One region of the Paraglaciecola sp. 2405UD69-4 genome, then DNA from elsewhere that is predicted to be linked to it. Evidence: predicted binding sites of a transcription regulator. Region 1 holds the regulator's gene; each other region holds the start of a gene.

Region 1 (7,557 bases):
TCGAGCCATACCACCTGATAACTCAGCAGGCATCAAGTGCGCAGCGCCACGCAGTCCAACGGCCTGAAGCTTTAACATCACCACAGTATTTATTAATTCTTCAGATAAATTAGTGTGCTCTCTTAGAGGAAAAGCAATATTTTCAAAAACAGACATATCTGTAAAAAGAGCACCACTTTGAAACAACATGCTCATTTCGCGGCGAACTTCGAACAGTCGGCCTCTACCCATATTGGGAATAGACTCTCCTTTGAACCTTATATCGCCTTTATCGGGAGTAAGCTGGCCTCCCATCAAACGTAGCATAGTGGTTTTACCAATTCCGCTGGGACCCATTATCGCGGTGGTTTTTCCCTTTTTTATGCGCATAGAAATATTGTCGTATATGATCCGACCGCTACGGCTAAAGGTTAGGTTATCTATTTCAATCAAATTTTCCATTGATATGGCAATGTTCCAATTTTAAGTAGGTGTTTAAATGTTTTTACTAGACTGTGGTATATTGTATTAGGTTTCTCAATCGAATAACAAAGAGAAAAAGTAACAAGGTATATTCAATTTCATCAGCAAGGTAACAAAACACCTTCAAATACACCTTTTGCACCTAACCCCAAGTTTAAGGTTGGAACATTCTGTTCGTTACATTACTAGACCTCCCCCTTAAAAGAAAAGTTGCAAAATATTTATGTTTAACTCCATATGCAAAGCAATCTCTTTTTGCGACAATTGAAGATTATAGTGTTTGAACTGTTTTACTAATAGAAGTGAGCTTTTGTGATTTTTGAAGCGGGATATTTTTTAGTTTGGTTGATTGTATTAAGTTGGTCAGCCGATAGGTTTGTTTACGGCGCTTCAGCTTTAGCAAAAAACATTGGCGTTTCGCCCATGATAATCGGCTTAACTATTGTAGCAATGGGCTCCTCTGCTCCAGAAATTATGGTTGCCGCAACAGCATCATTTAACGGAGTGACAGACACAGCCGTTGGTAATGCGCTCGGTTCTAATATAACAAATATAGCCTTAGTACTTGGGTTTACTGCATTGTTAAAGCCTTTATCGATTGCCTCTAGCACCCTGAAAAAAGAAATGCCTATTTTACTGCTTGTATCTATATTGGCTGTGTATTTCTTATCTGACGTCATACTTACCCGCTTTGAAGGCATTATCCTTATTGTGTTGTTCTTCATCACTATCGGTGGGTTAACCTGGATGTCCTTGAATATGGACAAAGGCGATCCTCTGGAGCCAGAAACAGAAAACGAAATCCCTTCCGATGTTAGCACCGGCAAAGCTATTTTTTGGGTAATAGTTGGAATGATAGTGTTACCTCTGAGCGCCCATTATATGGTTGGCTCTGCAGAAATAATTGCTCGATACTTTGGTTTAAGTGAATTAGTTATAGGTTTAACCATTATTGCTATAGGCACTAGCCTACCTGAATTAGCAGCTTGTATCGCTGGTGTTCTCAAAAATGAAGACGACTTAGCTTTAGGGAATATAATTGGATCTAATATTTTCAATATTTTAGCCGTTCTTGCTATGCCAGGCCTAATAAACCCAGGAGAAATTGACATCAATGCAGCAAGTAGAGATGGCTTTGTTATGCTTGGGCTCACCTTATTGTTAATTATATTTAGCTTTAATTTTAGAGGCTCGAGGCGCATTAACCGAGTAGAAGGTTTATGTTTCTTGGCCTGCTTTGCTGGCTATCAATTTTTGTTATTTAGTTAGATATCCCTATGACAAAATTTAAACAATCTGCACTTCAAGTGTTAGAAATAGAAAAACAAGCGATTGAACAGTTAACTCAGTATATTGATGACGACTTTACCAAAGCCTGTGAACTCATCATGGCATGTAAAGGTAAGGTGGTGGTGTCTGGTATGGGTAAATCAGGGCACATAGGCCATAAAATATCTGCCACCCTTGCAAGTACCGGTACGCCAGCCTTTTTTATGCATCCAGCGGAAGCCAATCACGGTGACCTTGGAATGCTCACAGAACAAGACATACTGCTCACAATCTCCAACTCAGGAGAAACCGCAGAGCTATTGGCATTAGTACCAGTTGTAAAGCGCCTAGGTGTTACTATTATTGCAATGACATCTAATGTTAATAGTGCTTTAGGGAAATATGCTGACGTTAAACTTTGCGTAAAAGTTGAAAAAGAAGCCTGTTCTCTTGGGCTAGCTCCAACATCCAGCACCACCGCCACATTAGTCATGGGCGACGCCCTTGCAGTAGCCCTATTAGATGCGAGAGGTTTTACATCTGAGGACTTCGCTATGTCTCATCCTGGCGGCTCTTTGGGTAAACGACTATTGTTAAAGCTTGACGATATCATGGTAAAACATGAAGCTTTGCCTTTGGTTTCACCAGATCAAACCTTAAGCACAGCCCTGGTAGAAATATCTAAAAAAGCCCTTGGTATGACGGGTGTTGTAGATGCATCTGGAAAGCTACTGGGCATTTTCACTGATGGTGACCTAAGGCGAGTATTAGACAATAAAATAGACGTACATAAGGTTGCCATTAAAGACATTATGACAAAAAACAGCATCACTGCCTCTTCGGAAATGTTGGCTGCAGAAGTATTGAAATTAATGCAAAAACACAAGATTAATTCATTATTTGTCACAAACAAAGAAGGCATACCTGTGGGCGCAATAAATATGCAACTACTACTTCAAGCTGGAATAATTTAACCATGACAATCGAAACACCCTACGGAAAAGTAGAAAAACAACTATTTGAAAAGCTCTCAGAAATTAAATTATTAGCCTGTGATGTAGATGGAGTATTTTCAGATGGTCGTATATACATGGGCCAAAACGGCGAAGAATTAAAAGCTTTCCATACCCGAGATGGCTACGGGGTCAAAGCTCTCTTGAACATAGGAATTCATGTGGTTGTGATTACTGGCCGCAAATCTAAAATGGTTGAAACCAGAATGACAGCCTTAGGTGTAAAACATATATTGCAAGGCTGTGAAGATAAACAACCTGCACTTGAAGCCTTACAATTAGAGTTAGGCATAAAAGCCGAACAAACCGCTGCCATTGGTGACGATATGCCAGATATGGGGATGTTCAATGCAGCAAGCCTAAATATCTGTGTCAATGACGGTCACCCATTAGTGGCAAGCACTGCAGATTATGTTACACAAACGAAAGGTGGATTTGGCGCTGTTCGAGAAGTGTGTGATTTAATCCTGCTAACTAAAGGGCAACTTACCAATATTCATGGCGCTAGCGTATGAGCCGCCTAACGATTTGTATATTGGTTTTGTTTAGCCTTGCCTTAGGACTGAGTTTACCTGCTTGGCTAGAACAGGAAAAAATAGAAAACTTACCCGAAACTGAAGAAGCTTGGATACCAAACTATCAAGCCAATAAAATGAAGAGCACTTTGTACGACAAGTTTGGGCAGATTAACCATCAGGTATATGCTGAAAAAATGGAGAATTATGACTTACTAGGCTTCACACTTTTCAAGGAACCAAGTTATTTGTTATATGCTCAAACGTTACATTCTTGGCAAGTAGACGCAAAAGAAGGGACGCTATACGAAGATCAAAGGTTACAATTTGAAACAGACGTAAAAGTGACGAGCTTAAGTGAAGAAGGCTATGTACAAACTATTCGCACTAACTTTATCGAAGTAAACTTAACAGATAAGACCATGTATTCTGATCAGGCTGTAGAGATTATTGGCCCGAACTATGTCATTAATAGCAATGGTTTTACCGCAAACTTAGAAACCCAAAAATACGAGTTACTTAACCATGTCAAAACCGTATATCAACCTACTGCGTCACGCTAGCTTACTGGCTGCGTTGCTATTTTCAGCGCAGAGTGTAGCCGGCAAAGATGACTTTAATCAAAAGATTGAATTGTCTTCTTTATATCAGCAAGCAGACGGGATCGCTAAAAAAGCATTCCATGAAGGGAATGTTGTGATAAAACAAGGCTCGTTAGAGCTTAAAGCTGATGAATTAGAGATTGATGCAAGTGCTGGAGACGGCAAAGAAATATTCATTGCCACGGGCAATCCAGCAGAGTACTCCCAACAACAAGAAGACGGCAGTATTGTCACCGCAAAAGCGAACAGAATTGAATATAAGCGTGAGTCACGTGCACTGTCTTTGTCAGGTGGAGCGCAGATTGAACAAAATGCAAGTAGCGTGAAAGGTGAATCTATTGTGTTTAATATGGAACTTGAACAAATTATTGCTCAAGGTGACGAACAAGGCAGCGTGCCAGTCATTACAACTTTTCAGCCCGTCTCCAAAGAAAAGTCAAACGCAAAAAAACAACAGGATAAACAACCTTAATGGCCTTATTAAAAGCTAGCCATTTAGCAAAATCATACAAGTCTCGACAAGTAGTACGGGACGTTAGCCTAGAGGTTTCAACCGGGCAAATAGTTGGTTTACTTGGGCCAAATGGTGCGGGAAAAACTACCACTTTTTATATGATTGTAGGTTTAGTACCTTTAGATAAAGGTGACATTTATATTGATCAACAAGAATTAACCTTACAGCCCATGCATGTGCGTGCTAGGCAAGGTATAGGTTATCTTCCACAGGAAGCATCAATATTTAGAAAGCTCACTGTATACCAAAACCTAATGGCAATATTGCAGACTAGAAAAGAATTGTCTAAAGAACAAAGGGAACAACAAGCAGACGCGCTACTAGATGAATTCAATATCAATCATATTCGTAATAGTCTAGGAATGAGCTTATCAGGTGGCGAAAGACGCCGAGTAGAAATAGCAAGAGCACTAGCAGCAGATCCTGATTTTATACTTTTAGATGAACCTTTTGCAGGGGTTGATCCTATATCAGTTAACGATATTAAAGTCATAATTCAACATTTACGAGACCGTGGTTTAGGTGTTTTAATAACAGACCACAATGTACGGGAAACCTTGGATGTATGCGAAAAAGCTTACATTGTTAGTCACGGTGAATTAATTGCGTCGGGTACGGCGGAAGATGTTTTAAGTGATCAACGTGTAAGAGATGTATACCTAGGTGAACAATTCAGGCTATAGTTAGCACATACGTTAACTCGGCTGATAAACACATTACATTAAATATAAGAAGTGAATGAAACCCTCTTTACAGTTAAAATTTAGCCAACAGCTCACAATGACACCTCAGTTGCAGCAAGCTATCAAGCTGTTGCAGTTGTCTACTTTGGATTTGCAAACTGAAATTCAAGAAGCCCTTGATTCAAATCCATTACTTGAAGTTGAAGAGCAACACGACAATGCCAGTGGCGATAAAGCACTTGAAACCAACCACTCTGCTGACTCAGCAGAGAAATTAAGCGAGCAACAAGAAGTCAACGTTGACAGCGTAGAAGCTGGCGATGCTCTGCAAAATAATGATATCCCTGAAGATTTACCTTTAGACAGCACTTGGGACGAATACCTAAGTGCATCATCTGCCCCAGCTCCAACATCATCCTCATCGAGTTCAGGCTCAGCCAGTGATGATGAACCTGTGTTTCAAGGGGAAACCACAGACAATATTCAAGACCACCTGCTGTGGCAAATGCGCCTCACTCACTTCAGTGAAACAGATGTCGCCATAGCAATGGCCATCATTGACTCTATTGACGAAGCTGGTTATTTAACGATAAGTACAGAAGAAGTGCTAGCCAGCATGGACGATGAAGAAATAGAGTTGGATGAAGTTGAAGTCGTGTTAAAGCGTATTCAGATGTTTGATCCAATTGGCTCAGGTGCGAGAAGCGCACAAGAGTGTTTACTTATTCAACTAAACCAATTTTCTCCTGATACACCTTGGTTAGAAGAAGCCAAGATGTTGATCACCGACTATTGTGATCTCATTGGTAGTAAAGATTATCGAACCTTAATGCGCAAAACCCGCATGAAAGAAGACGAATTACGTGAAGCAATGCGCTTACTACAAACTCTCAACCCAAGACCAGGAACAGCCATAGTTACTGGTGAATCTGAATACGTAATTCCAGATGTATCGGTTGCCAAAAAGAACGGCCGATGGACAGTAGAGCTCAACCCAGACAGCTTACCAAAACTTAATGTAAATCAGCAATATGCGGCCATGAGCAAGAGTGTAAAAAGCTCAACTGACAGTCAGTTTATTCGCTCGCATCTCCAAGAAGCTAAATGGTTTATAAAAAGTGTTGAAAGTCGTAACGACACCCTACTTAAAGTCTCTAATTGCATAGTTCAGCAGCAAATGGGGTTTTTCGAGCATGGTCCAGAAATGATGAAACCTATGGTGTTAAATGATGTTGCCGAAATGGTCGACATGCATGAATCCACCATTTCACGAGTTACTACTCAAAAGTATATGCACACACCACGTGGTATCTTTGAGCTTAAATATTTCTTCTCAAGCCACGTTGCCACAGAAACAGGTGGCGAATGTTCTTCTACGGCTATACGCGCTTTAATTAAGAAGCTAGTCGCAGCAGAAATGCCCAGTAAACCACTAAGTGATAGTAAAATTGCTCAATTGTTGGCCGACCAAGGCATAATGGTCGCGCGGCGGACAATAGCAAAATATCGGGAGTCCTTAATGATACCCCCGTCAAATCAACGTAAGAGCCTACTATAGGCGCATTAAAGAAGGAAAAGGCGATATGCAAATTAACCTTACCGGTCATCATGTAGATATTACAGATTCTTTGAAGAACTACGTCGACACCAAATTCACTAAGTTGGAACGGCATTTCGATCATATCAATAACGTACACGTCATTTTAAATGTAGAAAAGCTAACCCAAAAAGCAGAGGCAACTTTGCACCTCAGTGGTACTGAAGTATTCGCAACATCAGAACATTCTGATATGTATGCTGCGATAGATGGATTAATAGATAAGCTCGATAGACAGGTGTTAAAGTACAAGGAAAAGCTACAACGCCACTAACTTAAATTCCTTACAACAATTAGAATATGCCAATGGAAATTAAAGATATCCTTCACCCTGACTGCACCTTGTGTGCAGTTCAGGGAGCAAGTAAAAAAAGAATCCTGGAACATATCAGTGATATTGCTAGTCAACACTTACTAGAAATAGATCAAGCCACCATTTTATCTTGCCTTATGTGCCGAGAAAAAATGGGTAGCACAGGGATTGGCAATGGCATAGCTTTACCCCATGGGCGCCTTGAAAATCTAGAAGAGGTGATTGCAATAGTTGTTACCAGCGAAACGCCTATCAACTATGAAGCTATAGACAATGCTCCTGTTGATGTTTTTTTTGCAATATTAGTTCCCACAGATAAAGCTTCAGAACACCTTGGTACTTTATCGGCAATTGCCGAAAAACTAACAAATAAAGAAACGCTGAAAATGATGCGTGCCGCCACTACAGACGAAGAACTATTCAAGGCTGTAGTCGAATGAAACTTATCATTACTAGTGGTCGCTCTGGCTCTGGCAAGTCTGTAGTACTAAGATCTCTAGAAGACCTTGGGTATTATTGCGTCGATAATATCCCAGTTAATCTGCTCCCCACATTAATTCACACGGTAGTAGATGAATACCAACAAGTA
Region 2 (7,557 bases), on a different contig from region 1:
ATCGAAAAGCCAGCTCAACAAGACTGGCGAGATATACCTTTGCAGGGTATTACAGACTTTTGTGCATCACTAAACAACCCAAACACTCAGGAAATATTTTTATCTAACTTTCAACATTTAGCACAACAGTTACAAATTGCGCTGTGCTCATCCCTTGAAAACCACCCTGTAAATGCAAAGCTAAGTGAATTCATTATTAACTGGGCTCAACAAGAGTCAAATAACTTGGATAAACTTCAATCCTCTTTACGAGCATTGAGTCAAAGCCAAGATAGCAAATCCCTTCATGCCTTCATTCTTTGTGTATTGAAAAGTGAAGCGGGAGAAAACCCAACTATTTTAATGCTAATAGCAGCAAGGCATTGGAAAGCGCTAGTTAACCAAGATATTTTGACAATATTTATTGAAGGTTTAGCAAAATGTGCACCTGAGTACTTTGGTGGACTTTATGCAGACTTAGTACAAATACCAGAAATTCGACAAGTTATGCTAAGCGTCCTCCGTTGGCCAGATAAAAGCCCTAACCTTACAACAGCTATTGGTAAAGTATTTGGACAATAACCCATCATGAACCTATATGACTTAATAATATTGATTTCTATACTAGGAGTATTTGCTTTATTTTGGCGAATCAGAGCAATATCTGAACAAGTAAAAATATCCTTGCAACAATATTGTGATAACCAAAATATGCAACTAATAAGTGTGGCGAGAAAGAAGACAAGAATAAAGAGCCATCACGGCAAACTTGATCTTCACACAGATTTTAACTTCGAGTTTTCTGGTAATGGAGAAGATAGCTATCAAGGAAATGTATCTATGATTGGTTTACGTTTAACTAAAATTGATACACCCGCATATAAAATAGATTAAAGCGAATGGGTGCCCAAAAATGAAAAAGGCATAACTTGAAGATCAAGATATGCCTTTTGGTAGAATTTTGAAGTTCCTTCTCAGCTATCCATTGCAAATTGTCCTAAAATCCATTTTCTACCCTTTCCATTACATCTCATTTTTCCTAATGAGCCACTCATCCTGAGTGTATCCTTTATCCCTTCCATCCCACAGTCCTTAGGGGCGCCATCCAAGCGTGTCCAAATCCCTATGAATGCCATCCAAAGCAAATCTACGTCATTGTATTCCTATCCCTCAGCTTTACGTCCTTTTAAAGCTCTCATCCTGAGCTCCAGTCCCTAAATATTGCAGCCTTGCAATATCTGCTTAGTCCCTTAGCAATCCAGTCTATCCGTATGTCTTCCTGACTCGTCGTGTTTCCTTGTGACGAGTTAAAGATAGAGGATTTAAGGATTTTAACTAGGAGCAAATCTGCAAAAAATAAAATATAAAGAAGTCTAACAAGAACAAATAAAAAATTATTGTTATAAAACAGTTGGTTAAATAACGCGTAGGTTAATGCTATTGGTAAATTGACGACTTATCTTACAAGCTTGTACGAAATATCTTACAAAGATATATCTAAATTCTTACACTGATTTTATGAGGCTTTTCTATGACGGAACATTAAGTGCCCATTAATATTACCGAAGGCTAATTCTTCAACCATAGAATAGTTTCCATCTTCAAAAAAAGATAAACATTTAGGTAAAGTCACATACATGCCTACACCTTCGCTCTCTTGGTCTTCTAACATGATCCCTTCTATTGCACTCATAAGTACGTGTCCTAACCCTGAGTGCTGATGATCTGGGTGTACTCCAATAAAAGACAACATATGATAATGCTTCGCTGGGACCCGCTCTCTAACCAGTGCTTCCTTTTCAATCATCTGCTTGGTGCCTAAATAACCTGCAGTTAACAACATCTTCAAGCGCCAATGCCAAAACCGACTAGGTTTTAATTGATTTTCAGGGGTAACCAAACATGTAACAGCTGTGAGCCTGTTATCTACAAACAATCCAATCATTGGCTGCCTTGCAGCCCAGAACGCATGTAACTCTTCTCTAATAGTGGAACGTAATCGAGACTCATACCCCTCTTTATTGTATTGGAAGATATCAACAAAGAGGGGATCATCATGATACGCTTGGTAAAGAATTGAGGCTGCTATTTTTAAATCTTCAGCAGTTAAGTACACAGCTTTAATGTTGCTAACTTCTTCTACTTGATTGTTTAACAAGGTACTCATGTTATGCCCCCATGCGTTTTTGATTACTCTACCTCAAACACCAAGACATGTTAAATAAATGTGACAAAAAAATTATTCCTAGCCAGAAGCTCTATATATTCATTAGCAAATATTACTCATTGATCATCTTATAAGCGCTATCTCCCCAGCCCACTAGTATTCCGTTTTTAAATATCAAAGGAGTGCACTCTTCTTTTGTAGTTACACCATCACTCTCTACTTTCTGAGTACGGTAATAAAGAACGCGGTAGCTATCCTCATTTGTTTTATAGAACTCATTAAAGTCCGCTGTCCCCATTGAACTTAGTATTTGTTCATAGCTAGTATTAGGTTGTAACTTTGCTATATGTTTACGGTTTTTTCTCTCACTGTCTTGCCAAGATGAAGAGTGTTTATAATCCCCATTTCCATCAACTGAGATAACGCAACCACTTAACACCAATGAAGAACACAATACTGTTGTAATAACCCATTTTTTCATTTTAAATTCCTTAGTCTGTTAATATATAAAAACAATGATTTACACTGATTATTCAAAAACAGAGCCAAACATATAACCCATTGTTTTATATAGAAATATCAAAAATCAGTAGGTAATTTGATAGGGTTTGCTTAGTGATTAAACTTAATATTTAGGAAATTTGACCAATTAAATGAGTAATATCGATTATATTATGAACCTTTGCCATGAGATCCACCATAAAGGGAAAACTCCTTCGGTGGCACTAATAAGAAGTTCAGCAGCAAGACCTTTACCCATACCTGAAGTAATACAAGCAATTAAGCATTGGAAAGCCAACCCTGAATACAAGCCAAGCCTTGTCAAATTTGAACCAGAGGAAAAGCCAGCAATTGAGCTATTGCTAGAACAAAGAGTGAGTCACTTAGAAAGGCAACTCGAAACTATCATGAATGAAATAGCGTTATTAAAAAGTAAATTTAACGAGTAAAATTTGGCTCCAAACTACTCAGAAAGGCGGCTAAATTGGGGGCTAAAACTTTTTTTGGTAACATACCTACCTGCTCTAACATAACCTCCCCAGATTGATTATCTAATGTAATAATAAAATCATCATCATCAGTCAAACCAAAAAATAAAGTAATTGGCTGCTTTAGCCTTCGTTTCATCAACACGTGCCCAACTAAATTTTGTTGTAATCGAATAAAGTCGTCATCATTCCAAGGTTGCAACAACTGCACAGTGTCTTCAGATATTTTAGCGTTTAAATTATCACTCCAATAGCCAGTATAAAAATCGACCAAGTCATTATGGATAGAAATATCTAATGCTTTCTCGATATCACTAAAGTCGCCTCCATCTGCACGTTTAATTGGTTCCCAAGGCACACTGTTGCCATCTTTTGCTGAGGACATGTAACATAAAGATGGCCACTGAGGATCATAGTCAATTGATAATAGCTCAGGATCTTTGGCTCCCTGCTCAAGATATTTTTCTATAAATTTTTCTAACGCTATTGATACCGAACTACCCATACTGCACCTAACTTTTTCAAACTAAGCCTAAATTTACCATTTTGAAGAATAAAAAACACATTGAGGTTTAGGTGCTATGTTTCATAATGTAGACTTTCGAAATAACAATCAGCAAAAAGAGTAACCGTGAATACACCTATTGATAAAGAAGCAACACTCGCTTCATTAGGTTTAGGAAAAAAAACTGAATACCTAGAGACATATACTCCGAGCTTATTACAACCAGTTCCCCGTAGTATGAATCGCGACGATTTAAACTTACCTAACCAATTGCCATTTCACGGTTGTGACAGATGGAATGGTTATGAATTGTCTTGGCTAAATCCAAAAGGTAAGCCTCAAGTAGCAATATTACAGTGTGACATACCCGCTACATCTGCAAACCTAATTGAATCTAAATCGTTTAAGTTGTACCTAAACAGCTTTAACCAGAGTAAATTTGAGTCTATTGAAGCCGTGCACCAAGCCATAACAATAGACTTGTCGAGTTGTGCTGGCGAAGAAGTAAAGGTAAAGGTTGCCCCACTTGAGGCATTCTCAAACTTAAGAATATCTAATTTTGTTTCATCGAATTTAGATAGCTTAGATATAGAGATTGATAATTATTTGATGGACAGCTCCAACCTTTTTTCTAATGGGGATATAGTTGAGGAAGATTTAAGCAGTAATCTTCTGAAATCCAATTGCCTTGTCACTAACCAGCCAGACTGGGGAAGCGTATTTATTCGATATGTAGGTCCCAAAATCGATCGAGAAGGTTTATTGAGATACTTAATTTCATTTAGGCAACACAATGAGTTTCATGAACAATGCGTAGAACGCATTTATTGGGATATCATGTGTTATTGTAAACCCTCAAAGCTTACCGTGTACGCTCGCTACACTAGAAGAGGCGGTTTAGACATAAACCCCTTCAGAAGCAACTTTGAAAACATTTATCCAGAACTAAGGCTTGCTAGGCAATAACAAAGCAACACTAATTTAGTGATAAACGCCCGCAACAACCGAAATATAAGGTGAGTATGAAAAGCATTCAATTAAATCCTGTAGGAGCAATGAGTCAGCTATCCCAACTAGAAGTAGATATGCTAAGCCAGTCTGCAGACAGTGAGCTTTATCAACTTTTTCGTGACTGTTGTTTAGCTGTTTTATATAGCGGAGCAGAAATTGACAACAGTGATGATATATTCTCACCTCATCCAGACTTTGCTGTTAACCTAATTATTCGCGAGCGAGGCGTTAAAGTGGAGTTGGTTAACCCTCCTGCCCATGCTTTTGTAGATGGAAAGCTAATTAAAGGTGTCCATGAACATATTTTCTCTGTGCTTAGAGATTTATTGCATATGGGCACCAAATATTCTGCTAAATCCTTTACTGAAAACCTTGAATCAAGCTACATCACACATAGCGTATTTGACATGCTACGCCATGCACAGGCAATTAAGAGTTCTGGTGAATTGAACCTAGTTGTATGCTGGGGAGGACACTCAATAGGTAGCACAGAGTATCAATACACTAAAGAAGTAGGCTATCAATTAGGGCTAAGGGAATTAAATATCTGTACCGGTTGCGGACCAGGAGCAATGAAGGGCCCAATGAAAGGTGCAACCATAGCCCATGCCAAGCAAAGATATAAAAACGGCCGATATTTAGGACTAACGGAGCCTGGCATAATCGCTGCAGAGCCACCTAATGCGATAGTTAATGAGCTTGTCATCATGCCTGATATCGAAAAGCGCCTCGAAGCGTTTTTACGGCTTTCCCACGCGATTGTTATTTTTCCAGGAGGAGCTGGCACAGCAGAAGAGCTACTTTACATCATTGGCGTCATGCTCAATCCTCAAAATTCAGAACAAGTGCTGCCCATCATTTTAACTGGACCAGAGCAAAGCAAATCATACTTTGAGGCCATAGACCACTTTATAGGGAAAACTCTTGGTAGTGAGGCTCAAAGTTTATACACAATAGTTGTAGGGGATGCAGCAAAAGTTGCCTATATGATAAAACAAAGCCAAAGCAACGTTAGGGAATATAGAAAGACTACTGGTGACTCTTATGACTTTAATTGGTCCTTAAAAATATCATCTGATTTCCAACTTCCCTTTGTTCCTGATCACGCCAGCATGTCAACTTTAAATCTTTACTTTAAACAGCCAAAAGCTGATTTAGCCGCTGCCTTAAGGAAGGTATTTTCTGGGATTGTTGCTGGAAATGTCAAATCAGAGGGAATACAGCTAATAAAAGACCATGGACCTTTTAAGCTTAATGGAGATACTGAGTTAATGGTCATGATGGATGAGTTATTGACGTCATTTGTAGAGCAACAGCGTATGAAGCTTCCAGGCTCAAAATACATTCCATGTTACGAAGTAAATACATAAAGTTAGTATGAATAGTCGGCTAAATTAACTAAAATCTAAGTTTAACTCTATGCAAATATAACGGAAATATTTGTATTATTCTGTTGATATAAAAATTAGAAAGAAACATATGAATAAAAAAATCGTAAATAGAATCGTAATGGGTGTATTTCTATATGGCATTTTTGTCGTCGCTGTAATAAACCTTTACCCCGATAAACCTGAGAATATGGGTTGGGAAGACCGAGAAGAATATAACAAAATCCAAATTTCAAAACTGGAGCTTGGGTTACAAAAACAGAATATTTTAGATCTTCTTGGGAGCCCTGATATCACCGAGGCCAAAAGAAATAACGATAAAGAGCTTCAAGTTATGTTTTACAGAACCCAACATATGCAAGCTGACGGCGTCACGACTCAAGATGAATGTACACCACTCCTATTTGTTAATAATGAATTAATTGCTTGGGGTGAAAGCGCCTATCAGTCATTTATTGACGGTTAATTAGGCATCTCAATACTGTTATGCCTAATAGCGACATTAAAGAACAGTATATTGGGCTAACAAAGCTTCTCAATTTATACAAAAATCAGAAACTTGATAAAGACATAGTTAAAGCAACCCATATATATTGCACTAGTCTATTTAGGTTAGCCCAAGAAAAACCAGACAAAATATTTGCTCAGCCAAAGCTTTATAAAAAGCAACTACCTTATTTAGTTAACGTCACATTTAATGCCTGTGTTTACACAGGTTTATTAGGGGTTAGAAATATGTTTGACCCTAGTCTTACTATACAACTAATGTGCGCTTCGTTAAGTATGTATGCCTTAGATCAAACTTTATCAAATAGTATTTACCACACACCTAAGCCTTTACCAAAAGCAGCTAAAGTTAAGCTTAAAGAAAAGCACTCTTCTTTTTTAACTCTATTGCAAAAGTTTAATTTAACTCCTTGGATAAGCGCCTTAAAATTATCAACACTTATACATAAGCCTAGCTCAACAATATTTACCCTTGAAAGTCCCATAATTAAAGTTACATACTTAGCTAATCGAATAGCGATTTTAATTACGCCAAATACACGATTTAAACATTGCACCTTTGCATCTGCACTTAAATACTTAGCATCAAGTTTACCCATGTCTTGGTACGATACCCTCACTCCATTGATGTTTTATCCAGGGCTTTTACCACCAGGCTCTTACATCAAACGAAAAAATGGCGATGTGTGCTTGGTTATTGCACTTACAGATTCATCATTAGTCACTCGCCTTGTAAAACCTGGCCCCAATCACAATCCCGTAAACCTAAACTCAATAATAAAAATTTTAACAACTGATACGCTTCACCCTTTCCCAGCCCAAGCTATTGCAAACTTAGATAAAGTAAATGAGTGGTGGGATGATAGGTTTGACGATTGGAAAAAAATACAGAAACACGAAAAGCACATTGAAGCCTTTCCAAAAGTACTACCGATTCAGCGAGCTCCAGCATCATTGTTAATTCTTCAAGATCAACTAAAACAGACAAACATAAATCAATTGGTAATAGAA
Region 3 (7,557 bases), on a different contig from region 1:
TAGTTACTGGCCTAAATGAGCCCCTAATGGTCATAACATTCTTTTTGTAGAGCATTTCTGCAGGTACAGTAACGCTACCGTCAGGCCTAAACATAACCGCACGGGTTTTCCAGCTTCGAATCAAATGTATATTTTGGGCGCGGTTATCAGAGTCTTCAAAATAAGGGCCTTCAAAATCGATGGCATCGATTTCAACTCTACCTGCCTTCATACCGTCCGTTAACGAATCGATAATTTTTTTCGGCTCTTCAAAGTAGTGATAGGCTGCGTATATCAAGTTAACACCAATTACTCCTAAAGCTTGTTGTTGTGCCTCTGCGTTATCATCTAGCATTCTTACGTGAACGATAATGTTAGATGGCTTAGCACCAGGATACATTTGCACTCTCACACCACACCAAGCATGGCATTCATTATTTCTGTTAAAACTTTTTGCTGCCACTGTTGCCGCGTAAGCAAAGAATCTAGATGATCTAGAACGGATATTCGCAACACGATCTATGACTAGATCAAACTCTTGTTCCATCATGGCTTGTACACGAGCTTTACTTACGTACCTTCTATTTTCTTGTACGCCGTAAATGGCATCAGAAAATTTCATATCGTAAGCTGACATGGTTTTCGCTATGGTACCTGCTGCTGCACCTGCTAAGAAAAACTGTCTGGCAACTTCTTGTCCTGCACCAATTTCAACTATGGTACCGTACTTTTTTTCATCTAAATTTAAGCGTAAAGCTTTTTGGCTAGTGGTGCGACTGCTCACACCTGTCTTCGTTGCTATATTTTTTTCCATGAGATCTCCAGTACAGGGCGTAGATGAAATATTCTAGGTTATTGTAGCCTTTTTTATCCTTTCCGATAAATCAAAATTTGACTTCAAAGGTGCTTAATTCATTGAATCCTATCAATAATTAATATTTTTGAGAAACAATAGCCAAGATGGGAGAGAGTTCATGTTGGGGTAAGGGGCATTAGTCTACAAGAGCTTATTTAGATAGTAATTTTTACGGGCCTCAAACTGCGCCCAATCATAAGCATAATTAGGAACGGGCTAAACGTTTACTGGGCCCGAGATAGTAAAGTGGTCGTCAGCTTTAACCCTTTGCCACTAGCTTGTTCAAAGCTAGCAAGTTAGCGGCACACTTGTGCTTTGTATCCCTAAAATTATACCGTTTTGGTCGAAGGCGATTTCTACTATGTCACCTGAGTTTACTTGGCTACCAATTTGGTGAATCTCTGTTAAAGCAGTGATGAGCTCTTCAGATACTTGCATGACTTGATTATCACAGGTTGTTAATTCCCAAGTATTTCCGGCCACTGTCAATTTTGCATGTTTTTGATGGTGCTGTGCATAGGTTTTCTGCTGCATTAAGTAGTCTTCATAATGCTGTGCATAGCGATTTTTTATACTCTCAGAAGACAATGGGTTAGAGGCTTCTGTTTCTAATGAGTGAATTTCTATGGTTTGGTAAGCCACTGCTGGTGTGTTGAATTGTTGATTGCGAAGCAACATAACACCTATTAACAATAAGGTACTTGCTGCCACTGCCACATAGCTAATTCGATTAAAAATGGCCGTATTACTTTTATCAGCCGCTTGTGCGTTTAATAGCTTGTGTTTAATTGAAGCAGGCGCAGGGTGTTGGGACTTACGCTTACTATACAGTTTTGATAGGGTGTCTTCTGTTGGTTCTTTATGGTCAGTCATGGGGTATCTCTAGGCATGTTTCTAGTTGTTTACTAAGACTCTGCTTGGCGTATCTGAGTCTACTTTTGACAGTTTCAGTGCCACAGTGAGTAATTCTAGCTATATCCGTTAAGCTAAAGCCCTCTTGCTGTAAACAAAATGCTTCTCTTTGTTCAAAGGGCAAGGAGAGTAAGGCGTTATTAAACAGGGTATCCATATCTGCTCGTTCATGCTTGTTATCAAGTGTTGGTTTGTTATCAATTAAAGACTCAATATCCCCCGAACTTGATTTACCTTGTCGTAACTCGTCTATTAATTGGTTTCGAGCTAAGGTAAATAGCCAAGCTTTAAATTGCCCAGAGTCCTTAAAAAGGTGTTTTTTCTCAATAACCTTTAACCATGTTTTTTGGCTGATATCTTGGGCTGTAATTGGGTCGGATAAGGTTAAGATAAAATGATACAGATCATTACCACAGGCAGTGTACAGCTTAGTTAACAGCGCCTTATTACCAGACTCTGCATAGCGTAACATTACTTGCTCATTGCTGTGCCGGCTTGATATATAAGATTTTAAGGTTAACGCAATACTCATAGACGTTCCTCAATGAATAAAATAGCTGCTACCTGAAATGTAACAGCCATACACAGAAAAGTAATGATTTAACTATCTAATTTAAAGTCTAACATTACTTCCATGCCATCTTGCGCTTGTGGCTTGCCTTGCACCATGTTTGGCTTATATTTCCATTTTGCTAATGCGCGTCTTGCGGCTTGGTCAAATACTCTTCTTGGCTCTGAATCTAACACACTTATGTTGTCCACTGTGCCTTGGCTTGTTATCGAAAAGCTAAGTCTTACCCAGCCTTCTTTGCCGTCTCTAGCAGCGGCTGCAGGGTATTTAGGCTCAACCCTAACAATAGGTCTGGCGGCGCCATTGTCCATACCTAAGTTGGGAGTTATAGCCGTGTTAATTGTTGGCCCTTTAAAGGTATTTACATACAGCCCAGGGTTGAGGTTTTGCTGCGTTATTGTTTCTACTACCTTAGGGATAGGTTCGGGTTTTGGTTTGACTTTGGGTTTAGGTAGCTCTCTTGGTTTAGTGGTTATAGGCTCATCATCAAAGTTGTGGTTTAAATTTACTATGGTTGTTTTGGTCTCTGGTGGCCGGGTGATCTCGTCATTGGAAATAAGTAGGTGCATGACTGCAAATGTTCCAAAGGTAAGGCCCGCAGCAAGGGCTATGGCAGCGGTTAATTTAGGAAGTTCAACTTTAGATTGACTAGGATGAAATGAAGCGATTGTTTGCATAGTGTTTCTCCGTTGGTTTCATTGGAGTAACGAAGCAGCAACAGAAAAGGGGTTAAAGTATTTTAAAAAAATTTATCACAGCTTACAGAAACTCCATTTTCTATAAGCTGTGATGTATTTTACTTAAAACTGATATTGAACGCCTACACTCAAGGCTTGGCCTTTGGTGTAGTAGGTCGCTAAGTCTTGATAGTCTTCGTCAAGCAAGTTTTCAACACGTGCAAACACAGTAAGATCTGAGTTAATTCCGTAACGAGCACTTAAATCGACAACTTGGTAATCATCCATAGGTACGCGTACCGATTGAAATATCGTACTGTCATATACAGAGTCTGTGAAATCTTTCACAAAGCGTACATTGGCAGAGACAATCAATTTTTCGATTTGGTAATTAAGTCCAATGTTAGCTAAGTGCTTGGGACGCCTGATACGTTGCTCGCCAGTCGTGTCCTCAGTATCGTTATAGGTATAGTTACTGGTAAGGCGCAAAGATTCTGTTAAAGGAAGATCTGCAATGATTTCTACACCTTTAGAAAACACTTTTCCTGTTTCTTGTATGTAACCAGAAAAACCAGCTAAATCAAACTCTAAGCTGTCGGTAATAGTTTGGTCGAAATACACCACTTCATAGTGAGAGCCATTTTGTAGATTGTACTCAAGTGCGACTTCATAACCCTTAGTTGTCTCTTCTTTTAGCGGGCTATCAGTAGCCGGCGAGAAGGCAAAGGGGCCATTATTGTAGTCAATTTCCGATAAACTTGGTGCCCGGAAACCTGTTCCATAGGCAGTTCGTAGTTTTAGCTCATCTTCACCAAACTCCCAGATATAAGCACCACTTAACCTAACACTGGTATGTTCACCAAAATCTTCATTGTCATCATGACGCACGCCTGCTGTGACATATAAGTTATTAATCCATTGGCCTTGATACTCTAAATAGTAGCCTTTGCTTATACGGCTAAGATCAGATGAGCTAATGACCTCTTTTTCCCAATCTAGACCATAAACAAGTCCATTGTCATCGTTAAAGTCGGTATTTCCAATATACTCCAAACGTTCTACGTTACCTTTTGTAAAGAAGCTTGAAAGGCCATCAGTGAAGTTTTCTCGCTCTACTATGGTTTTAGCATATGCAAATTCATGGGAGCTAAGGTTTGTAGTGTAATTAGCTGTCAGTCTTAAATTACTTTGAGTGAACTCGGTTTCACAATCGTTTGTCCCAATGGCTGAAAAACAATTATCAAACTCTCCGTCGCCTGTGGTGTTACGCAGTACCACTCCTAGTTTTAGATTGTCTTTGACTTGCCAACCTAAACGAGAATGTATACTGGTATTGTCGTAGCCGTCTTCATCAAGAGTGGCATCATCGGTACGAGAGTTAAAACCATCGGTTTGATAGTTAGAAGCTGACAGGTAATAATCAACAGTGTCGGTACTACCACCTACATCAGCAGCTAGGTTGCTAGTGCCGTAACGGCCAAACTCAGCATTAATATTGCCAGACAAATCTTCGCTTCCTGCGCCACTTAAGATATTGATTACGCCACCTGCGTCAGCGCCATAGGCTAGCCCTTGTGAGCCTCGTAAAATTTCTACTCGCTCGATATTACTACTTTGTAAATGGGTAAGCTTAGGGCCAACTTGAGTACCGGTAGGATCGGAAATATCCACCCCATCAATACGTACTAATGTACGATAACCTTCTTCACCACGAATACGTAACGAGGTGGTAGAACCAGCCCCACCTGTGTCAGTAACGCCAATTGCTGGTTGGACTTTTAATACATCGGCAAGGTTGTTGTAACCTCTAAGTTCAATGTCTTCTTTGGTGACGACAGATACAGACGTGGCAATTTCTCTAAGTGGCATAGCAATACGACTAGACACCACAACCATTTTTTCTATGTCTTGTTCTTCGTTATTCTGCTGTATATTTTCTTGTGCAAATAATGGGCTGGCAATTAGGGCTGCGCTGACCGATAACGCGAGTGATGTAAGTTTCATAAAATCCTCAATCTTATCTTTAAAAAACGATTGAGAGGGGTGGGTAAAGAATTGCGTGGTTTGTGATGTATAACAAACGCCATGTTTAGGTAATCAAACAAGGTCACCTAAGAATATGTGCATTCTAATGAAGCCCGCCGCTCCATACGTAAAAATAGCTATTTACTTAGGCCGGTGTCGGGCTTTAATGCGAATTTGCATATTACCGTTGCGGGGGCAGCAGTGGAATTTCACCACACTTCCCGTTTACCCTATCCAGTTTATTTGTCAATAAGTAAATAAGCGATAGGCACCTAGAATAGTGGCGTGCAAGATACGTTTAGTTAAGGATATTGTCAACGGGGTTTACACCATTGATATATAAAAAAACACCTGTCGAATGACAGGTGTTTAATAAGCTTTTTTAAACTAGCCAAGCCAAGCCAAGCCAAGCCAATGAGATGACTAAACTGGTTCTTATTTTTTAAGTCTACGCAATGCTAGGCCCATCAAAGCTAAGCCTAAAATAGCGGGGGTAGAAGGTGCGGGTACTTCCTCTGCTCCAACTACTGCCCAAGTACCAATCAATCCAGCACCTCCTATATCGTCAATGCTGTCTGCTGGGGCGTAAACGTTTCCGCTTTGTGCACCGTTAAGGGCACTAACATACATAGCTGACGTAACAGCCCAGTTTCCTTGCCCACTAAAGGCGAGTTCTCCTGCGGTAAATGTCATTGAAGGGTCATCAGTAAATGTCCAAATATTTAAGCCGGTATCAGCAAGGTGGCTATAAATCAAGGGGATGCCATTACTTGTATTGTTTGCACTGCTAAGATTGCCGGATGTTAAATATGTACCACCTAATACTTCAAACGACGAGTCAAAAAAATCAGTTAGTAAAAATCCTGTAAAGTCACTGCCACTGACAGTTGCAAGTGAGGTACCTGATGTAGCACTAATGGTAATAGAGTTTTCAACACTAAGGTCAACTTGTAAAACGAGTACTGCATTGGCAAAACTACTAATTGATAACGCTATACCTGCAACTGCCATTTTTAACATTCTTACGTTCATATTGAATTCCTATGTTTAAATTAGTTGGTACTAAATTATTATTACACTCCATATAAAGCAATTTTATAAAGCGATTTTCGAGCCAAGATTTTTTATTTGTTTTCTTTCAATTGGTTATGGATTTTTTGGGTTTTTATTCTAAGGGCTTGTAAAATAAATTGACATAAAGGCGTTAGCATTTAGTTCAAATCTAATTGTTTCTTTGCAGTCAGTTCATTCGTCAATAACGCTTTTCTATTTTCTTAGTCTTGGTAAAACTGACGGGCTGAGTCTATTTGTTCACACAAAATTTTAACTTCATCCAGCATTCGGGTGGTAAGTCTGTGAGTTTTGTCAGGATCAGGATGTAAAATAAAGTTGTTTTTGGCCGCCGGAATATGTTGCCACTGCTGCCAATCCAAGCCGTCTGGACTATCACTGCTGTGTGGATTGGGTTGTATTACCACTTCAGGGAGTGTGGTGAGCACTTGTTCTAACCCAACAATGGGGTAGTCGTCTAATGCGTCAGCAAATGGGTTGAAGCCCCCACATAATTCTACTTGCTGTTGTAACAAGGCGTTATTTGCCACTGTACGAAGTGGTCGCGACCACATTTCGTAAAATATTTTGACGGGAGTCAGTTGGCTATAGGTTTTTTTGAGGGACGTTAATCTTGTTAAATATTTGGCTGCTAGTGCTTTTGCGGCCTCATTACGTCCGGTTAATTCACCTAGCATGAGAATTTCAGCTGCCACATCTTCAAGTTGAGTGGGGGCAGTGTACACGACCTTGAGATTATATTTTTCTAAACGGGCCAAGTCATCTGAGGGGTTACCGGTTTTCCAAGCAATAATAACATCGGGATTAAGCTGTAGTATTTTCTCTATTTGCAAACGAGCGTAATTTCCTACCCGCAGAATATTGTTAGCATCCTCTGGGTAATCTGCATGGGCAGTGGTACCTATAATTTGCTCTGCTGCACCAATGGCATACAGAGATTCAACCAAATGTGGGGCCAGTGCAATGATCCGTCTTTGCTGTTTTTGCTCATCAGTTAAAGGGGAATTTGTTTCAGCTAAGCTAGGTAAGCTGATAATGACAAATAAAACCACTAATAAAGCTTGGGGTAACTTCACCAGTCGATCCCCTTTTGGGCTTTTATACCCTTGTCGAAGGCATGTTTAACTGGGCGTACTTCGCTTACTGTATCGGCTATTTCGATAATCGCCCTATGACAAGCTCGACCAGTGATTACCACATGCTGGTCTTTTGGCCTTGCAGTTAATGCCGCTATTACCTCATCTAAGTCTATGTATTTGTAGGTGATCATATAGGTGATTTCATCTAATAAAATCACATCTACACTTGGGTCTTGAAGTAGAGTTTTACTATAGCTCCAAGCTGCTTGCGCGGCTTTAATGTCAGTTTCTTTGTCTTGGGTTTCCCAGGTGAAGCCTGTGCCCATTACATGAAATTCTACGCCATTTTTTTCTAGTAGATCGCGCTCTCCGCACTCCCAGCCACCT

The links. The regulator sigma-54, encoded in region 1, starts transcription at its own class of promoters, with help from an activator protein. The targets are predictions, from matches to a motif close to GTTGGCACGNNNNTNGNNT.
Region 2: a site for sigma-54 is predicted at 2,678-2,696, ahead of ACMUMK_RS11605 (DUF3192 domain-containing protein). Genes of this name have one in related genera too.
Region 3: a site for sigma-54 is predicted at 6,121-6,139, ahead of ACMUMK_RS05045 (PEP-CTERM sorting domain-containing protein). Genes of this name have one in related genera too.

What each region holds. Positions count from the first base shown of each region.
Region 1 is NZ_JBLIXM010000003.1:151,586-159,142, reverse strand. Features, by position in the region: gene ACMUMK_RS12905 (ATP-binding cassette domain-containing protein) at 1-441, opposite strand, end outside; gene ACMUMK_RS12900 (calcium/sodium antiporter) at 775-1,731, shown strand; gene ACMUMK_RS12895 (KpsF/GutQ family sugar-phosphate isomerase) at 1,740-2,705, shown strand; gene kdsC (3-deoxy-manno-octulosonate-8-phosphatase KdsC) at 2,708-3,259, shown strand; gene lptC (LPS export ABC transporter periplasmic protein LptC) at 3,256-3,822, shown strand; gene lptA (lipopolysaccharide transport periplasmic protein LptA) at 3,785-4,333, shown strand; gene lptB (LPS export ABC transporter ATP-binding protein) at 4,333-5,058, shown strand; gene ACMUMK_RS12870 (RNA polymerase factor sigma-54) at 5,114-6,616, shown strand; gene hpf (ribosome hibernation promoting factor) at 6,642-6,929, shown strand; gene ptsN (PTS IIA-like nitrogen regulatory protein PtsN) at 6,962-7,408, shown strand; gene rapZ (RNase adapter RapZ) at 7,405-7,557, shown strand, end outside.
Region 2 is NZ_JBLIXM010000002.1:1,146,749-1,154,305, forward strand. Features, by position in the region: gene ACMUMK_RS11590 (DUF3549 family protein) at 1-561, shown strand, start outside; gene ACMUMK_RS11595 (DUF3301 domain-containing protein) at 592-873, shown strand; gene ACMUMK_RS11600 (GNAT family N-acetyltransferase) at 1,496-2,146, opposite strand; gene ACMUMK_RS11605 (DUF3192 domain-containing protein) at 2,259-2,627, opposite strand; gene ACMUMK_RS11610 (hypothetical protein) at 2,800-3,096, shown strand; gene syd (SecY-interacting protein) at 3,086-3,640, opposite strand; gene queF (NADPH-dependent 7-cyano-7-deazaguanine reductase QueF) at 3,767-4,606, shown strand; gene ppnN (nucleotide 5'-monophosphate nucleosidase PpnN) at 4,663-6,021, shown strand; gene ACMUMK_RS11630 (DUF3192 domain-containing protein) at 6,131-6,505, shown strand; gene ACMUMK_RS11635 (HDOD domain-containing protein) at 6,526-7,557, shown strand, end outside.
Region 3 is NZ_JBLIXM010000001.1:1,134,218-1,141,774, forward strand. Features, by position in the region: gene ACMUMK_RS05020 (TonB-dependent receptor) at 1-793, opposite strand, end outside; gene ACMUMK_RS05025 (hypothetical protein) at 1,124-1,708, opposite strand; gene ACMUMK_RS05030 (sigma-70 family RNA polymerase sigma factor) at 1,701-2,279, opposite strand; gene ACMUMK_RS05035 (energy transducer TonB) at 2,348-2,995, opposite strand; gene ACMUMK_RS05040 (TonB-dependent receptor plug domain-containing protein) at 3,119-4,999, opposite strand; cobalamin riboswitch at 5,151-5,311, opposite strand; gene ACMUMK_RS05045 (PEP-CTERM sorting domain-containing protein) at 5,456-6,052, opposite strand; gene ACMUMK_RS05050 (cobalamin-binding protein) at 6,295-7,167, opposite strand; gene cobO (cob(I)yrinic acid a,c-diamide adenosyltransferase) at 7,164-7,557, opposite strand, start outside.